2 regions of the Mesobacillus subterraneus genome follow, and region 2 is predicted to be linked to the other one. Evidence: riboswitches for the same ligand, from Rfam matches in the RefSeq annotation. Region 2 holds a riboswitch; the other holds the start of a gene.
What was found. A riboswitch is a leader RNA that binds a small molecule or an ion and turns the genes downstream of it on or off. The one in region 2 is predicted to bind S-adenosylmethionine.
Positions count from the first base shown of each region.

Region 1: linked by a shared signal. The riboswitch ahead of LC048_RS02145 (methionine ABC transporter ATP-binding protein) and the one ahead of LC048_RS01450 (methionine ABC transporter ATP-binding protein) in region 2 are both predicted to bind S-adenosylmethionine.

Region 1 covers NZ_CP129019.1:435,593-438,743, reverse strand. Annotated here, with positions in the region: gene LC048_RS02150 (methionine ABC transporter permease) at 1-458, opposite strand, end outside; gene LC048_RS02145 (methionine ABC transporter ATP-binding protein) at 448-1,461, opposite strand; SAM riboswitch class I at 1,720-1,825, opposite strand; gene LC048_RS02140 (chromate transporter) at 1,968-2,498, opposite strand; gene LC048_RS02135 (chromate transporter) at 2,495-3,070, opposite strand.
Region 2 covers NZ_CP129019.1:313,341-316,491, forward strand. Annotated here, with positions in the region: gene LC048_RS01445 (O-acetylhomoserine aminocarboxypropyltransferase/cysteine synthase family protein) at 1-781, shown strand, start outside; SAM riboswitch class I at 893-1,007, shown strand; gene LC048_RS01450 (methionine ABC transporter ATP-binding protein) at 1,287-2,312, shown strand; gene LC048_RS01455 (methionine ABC transporter permease) at 2,305-2,973, shown strand; gene LC048_RS01460 (MetQ/NlpA family ABC transporter substrate-binding protein) at 2,988-3,151, shown strand, end outside.

The sequences.
Region 1 (3,151 bases), 120 kb from region 2:
CCCTGAACGATGCCAGGCTTAGCCTCTGGTATAAGGACATCTTTAATAATCATCCACGGCGTTGCGCCTGTCGCAACAGCAGCTTCGATGACACCCTTATCGATTTCCCGAAAGCTTTGTTCTACGATTCTCGCAAAGAACGGGATTGCCGCGACCGATAAAGATACAGATGCGGCTGTCGGCCCGATTGTCGAACCCGCAATCAAATTCGCGAGTGGCAAGAGAGCGATCAACAAGATGATGAATGGAACCGAGCGAATCATATTGACGATGAAGCTGGCAATATTTTTAAAAACTTGATTTTCCAGAAAAAGTCCTTTATCAGTGACAAAAAGCAGAACCCCAGTAGGCAAGCCGACAATTATTGCGACAAGGATGGAGATGCCAACCATATAGATTGTTTCAAAAAATGCTTTGTTCAATTCAGGCAATAGTTCAATAAGGTTATCAAGCAGCATCACCAATCACCTCCAGATTTGTCGTCCTTGCCGCTATGTAGGCAATCGCCCGCTCAATCTCCATTTGTTCTCCCGTGACCTCCATGATGAAAATCCCCAGTGGAATGTCCTGAATATATTCGATTTTCCCATGGAGGATATTGCCGCGCACCTTAAAGGTTTGGAAAACATCTGAAATGACACCCTCTTCAGCAATCTCACCCTGGAAATAAATCTTGATCAGCTTTCCTTGACGCTCCTCCAGCAACCTTTCCGGCAATTCGAATTGAAGGATGGAGTTGACGAAGTCCTTTGTGAGCGTCTGCTGGGGATTCGCGAAAACATCATAAACATTGCCTTCTTCAATGATTTTCCCATCCTGCATGACCGCCATCCTGTCACAGATCGTCTTGACGACTTCCATCTCATGGGTGATGAGGACAATGGTGATCCCCAATTCACTATTAATCTTTTTAAGTAGAGATAGAATCGATTTCGTCGTGCTCGGATCAAGAGCGGAAGTAGCTTCATCACACAAAAGCACTGATGGATTGTTCGCCAGCGCCCTGGCGATGCCGACACGCTGTTTCTGTCCGCCTGACAATTGTGCCGGATAGACATCCTTTTTATCCGAAAGACCAACCATATCAAGGAGCTCTGTCACTCTATCCTGTATTTTTGCTTTCGGAAGGCCGGCTGCTTTCAACGCAAATGCAATATTTTCACTAACTGTCTTTGCGCTGACAAGATGGAAATGCTGAAAGATCATCCCAATTTTCAAGCGCGCCTTTCTAAGGTCATTTTTATTCAAAGAAGTAAGCTCTACTCCGTCAATATGTATCTCTCCTGATGTCGGCTTTTCAAGGAGGTTCAGGCATCGTATCAAAGAACTTTTCCCGGCACCGCTATAACCGACAATTCCATATATCTCGCCCTTTGCTACTTTTAATGAAACATGGTCAACACCTGTAACTGACCCTTTTTTCGTTTCGTATATCTTGACCAGGCTTTTCACTTCAATCATGTTTGCACCCCCGTTTTTTAAAAATAAGGCTCTGTTAAAGCCCAATCTTGTTATTACACCGTGTTGATTGTAGTGGAAGGCGCATAGACTCCTGCGGCATGAGCAAGTCATAGGGAGACCCCGCAGACGCATATAGCGCCGAGGAGGCTCCCCCACTGCCCTCGGGAAGCGAAGCGCCTGGAACGGAAATCAACAAACAGAGCTAAAAATAAAAATGCCTCTTTCATTCAAAGAAAGAGGCATCGTAAACATCTATACGACTTATCTTTCAGAATGAACTCATTCTGCAGGAAGTGGCACCTTTCCTAAAAAGGAGGTTGCCGGACGTCACAGGGCCTAATCCCTCAGTCTCTCTTGATAAGTAACTTATTCAATTAATTTCGATAATTGAAATATTAAAACTATCTGATATATTTGTCAATATAGTTTTTTCAGCGTTTTTTAATGACACCGCTTACATGATTGTCGGAGTAAGGAAATGTTTTTAAAAAAAGAAAAACCCTTGTTCACGATAAAACAAGGGCGCCGTAAACAAGGGAACCTGCGATGACATATGCAGGGTGGACTTTCAATTTTTCCATCAGGATGAAGCTGATTCCGCCAATCAGAATGGTCTGCATTAGACCGACCCCCTCATAGGAAGAGAAAAAGAAATCATAGGTCATGACTCCTAAAAGGACGGCAATGACAGGGCGGACGACGATTGTCAGCCTTTTGACACGCGGGGAATCTTTGAACTTCATTAAAAGTCCGAGCAGGCTGATCATTAGGATTAAGGATGGTGCGACCGTGGCAAATACCCCAACGATAGCACCGAGGATTCCGCCTTCTGCATATCCAATATACCCAGCCATCTTAGTTGCAATCGGGCCTGGCAGGGCGTTGCCCATTGCCAGCACTTCACTGAATTCGTTGACAGACATCCATTCATAGCGGTCAACAACTTCATTTTCAATTAACGGTATGGAGGCAGGTCCACCTCCATATCCTAAAATCCCGGGAATGAAAAAGTCCAAAAATATATGAAAGTAAATCATTGCTGCTCCCCTCCTGTTTGTTTGTTTTCAACTGGAGCAGGGTCTTTTTTCAGCAAGGCACCGAGCAGCAAGACAAAAATCAAAATAGCGGGATGCAGATTGAAGAATTGAAGAAGAACCAGACTGCCTATTAGCGCCACAGCTGTCCAGACCCATCCAAGCTTTGATTTACCTGACTTCTTGATAAAATCCCATGTAAGGACAGCAAGCATGACTGCAACAACTGGAACAACAGCCTCCGCCATACCTTTCACCCATGGCTCATCTTTGTATGAGTTCAGGCCGGTCAAGAGGAGGATCATCAGGATAATCGCCGGGATCATCGTTGCTGCCAGAGCATTGATCATGCCAAGATATCCCCCTACTCGATAGCCTATATAGCCAGCCATTTTCGTAGCAATCGGGCCTGGCAGTGCATTTCCCAAAGCAAGGACATCACCGAACTCATCAGAGTCCATCCATTTATATTTTTCTACCACTTCCTTATGTACAAGCGGAATCGAAGACGGGCCGCCTCCATAGCCAAGGATTCCCACGCGAAAAAACGCTAAGAATAAATCTCGTTGTTTCAAAACTTCACCTTCTCTTTGGTTATTGGTGCCTAAAGCGGTCTCTTTCTATAAATCTTATTGCTTTAATTTTATTATAGACTC
Region 2 (3,151 bases):
AGGTGTTCCGCTGATTATCGATAATACATTTGCGACACCATATCTTTGCCGGCCAATTGAACATGGCGCAGATATCGTCGTCCACTCGGCAACCAAATGGCTATTGGGAAATGGCACTGTCATGGGCGGGGTCATTGTGGATGGAGGAAAGTTCGATTGGAAGTCACCTAAATTCCCAGGATTCAATGAACCGGACTCCAGCTACCATAACCTTGTGTATAGTGATGCAATTGGAGCTGCCGCATTTATTGTAAAAGCAAGAGTACAGCTTTTGCGGGACCTTGGACCAGCAATTAGTCCACAGAGTGCATTCCAATTCAATCTAGGAATAGAAACTTTACATGTTCGCATGAAGGAGCATGTTGAGAATACACGTAAAATCGTAGATTATCTTGAATCCCATCCTGCTGTTACTTGGATCAGATATCCAGGCTATGAATCACACCCTGATAAAAAGCTCGCGGCTCGCTATCTTCCTAAGGGAGCCGGTGCAGTTGTCATTTTTGGGATTGAAGGTGGTAGGGAAGCGGGAGCAAAGCTTATTAACTCATTAGAATTATGGTCCCACGTCGCGAATGTCGGCGATGCAAAAAGCTTGATCATCCATCCTGCAAGCACCACACATCAGCAGCTGGATTCAGAAGGTCTTAAAGCAGCCGGAGTTCCGGAAGATTTAATTCGCCTTTCAGTCGGAATTGAAAACGTCGAGGATATCATTGAAGATCTGGAGCAGGCAATCGAAAAAGCGACCGGAGTACCAGGAATTCCAGCCAAGGCTTAATATCCATAAGGTTCCAATTGGTATTCGGAAATAATTTTGTTGACACCCTTTTTTACTCCGTGCTACAATCACACTCGTAACTTAAAACACATTAGATAATTTAATAGCGTGCTCTTATCAAGAGAGGTGGAGGGATGTGCCCTATGAAACCCGGCAACCGTCAGTAAGCATTGCTTGCTGAAATGGTGCCAATTCACACAAAGCGGATCGCTTTGGCAGATGAGAGAAAGGAATCCACTATGACTATGCCTTTCTGCTCACTTGCAGGAAGGCTTTTATTTTGCCCTTTTTGAAAAAAGCTTAATAAGCTATAGCTGAAAAGCTTGTTCAATAAGAATTTATGATTAGAGCACAAACATCCTCGTTTAAGATTGAGTCTATTGCCATTTTTGCTGGAGATTGAATTTTTTCGATTAGGGAATGGGAAACTAGATTGATAACCTTCTTAATTTTCAGGGGATATGTAATGGTTTTAAAAAGTGTAGGTGTAAAGAGGGGGAGTCAATTGATTACGATAAAAAATGCCAGAAAGATTTATCCTTCCAGCAAGGGAGACGTTAAAGCGGTTGATGATGTCAGCCTTGAAGTCAAGGAAGGCGAAATATATGGGGTCATCGGCTATAGTGGGGCCGGTAAAAGCACCTTGATCCGAATGCTGAACGGTCTGGAGATTCCAACTTCAGGTTCTGTCGTGGTAGCTGGCAGGGAAGTTTCCAGGATCAAGGGAGTTAAATTGCGTAAGGCTCGCCAGGAAATCAGTATGATCTTCCAGCATTTCAATTTGCTCTGGTCAAGAACGGTTGCGGAGAATATCGCGTTTCCACTTGAAATTGCCGGAGTAGCTAAATCTGAGAGAGATAAGCGGGTTAAAGAGCTAATCGAACTAGTAGGTCTTAAGGGTCGGGGAGATGCCTACCCATCCCAGTTGAGTGGCGGTCAAAAGCAGAGGGTCGGAATTGCCAGGGCACTGGCTAATAACCCTAAAGTCCTTCTTGGAGATGAAGCAACTTCAGCGCTTGATCCAGAGACAACCGACCAGATTCTTGATCTGCTTGTTGATATAAATAAGAGACTTGGTCTTACGATCGTACTGATTACGCACGAAATGCATGTTATCAGGAAAATCTGTCACAGAGTAGCCGTCATGGAAGGCGGGAAAATTGTTGAAACAGGTCCCGTATTGGAAGTGTTCAAGAACCCGCAACAGCCAATTACGAAGAGATTCGTCCAGCAGGTGACCGAACCTGAGGAAACAAAGGAAACTGTTGATCACTTACTTGAGCGATATCCACACGGTCGCGTTGTCCAGCTGACATTCGTCGGTGAAGGAACCGAACAGCCACTGATCACCAATTTGATCCGTGAGTTTTCAATAACGGTCAATATTGTTCAGGGTAAAATATCTCAGACACAAGATGGTTCATACGGAACTCTGTTCATCCATCTTGATGGTGAGGATGGCGAACTTGGCCGGGCAATAGAGTATATTGGCCAGCATGAAGTCGGCGTGGAGGTGATTTCGAATGGCTGAAAATTTATTTCCTAATGTCAACTGGGACAGAATGTGGGAAGCGACAATTGAAACCCTCTACATGAGTGCCATCTCTGTTGTGGCTACCTTCATTCTTGGAGCGATCCTTGGACTGCTGCTCTTTTTGACATCAAAGGGTAATATATGGGAAAACAAACCGGTAAATCTAGTATTGAGCGCAATCGTTAATATTTTCAGATCAATCCCATTCATTATTTTAATCGTCCTTCTGATTCCTTTTACAAAGTTCATCGTAGGATCGATGATCGGGGAAAACGCTGCATTGCCAGCGCTGATCATTGGATCGGCTCCATTTTACGCAAGGATGGTTGAGATTGGTTTGCGTGAGATTGATAAAGGAGTCATTGAAGCAGCAAGATCGATGGGTGCGAAAACAACAACGATCATCTGGAAAGTGCTATTGCCGGAATCGATGCCAGCATTGGTTTCCGGTATCACGGTGACAGCAATCGCGCTCGTCAGTTACACAGCGATGGCAGGGGTCATTGGCGCCGGCGGACTTGGAAATCTGGCTTATATGGAAGGCTTCCAGAGAAGCCGGAACGATGTTACCTTGATGGCAACAATCGTTATTTTGATTATCGTGTTTTTGATTCAGTTTGTTGGTGATTACTTCACTAGAAAATTAGATAAGAGATAAAGGAGAGATTTGAATTGAAAAAATGGTTATTAGCTCTATTAGCATTAGTATTAACAGCAGGACTTGCAGCTTGCGGAACTTCTGAGGATAACACTTCAGGAGAAGGCGGCAAGGAAGAAAGTAAAAAAATCGTCGTTGGTGCTTCAAACGTACCACACGCAGAAATTTTAGAAGAAGC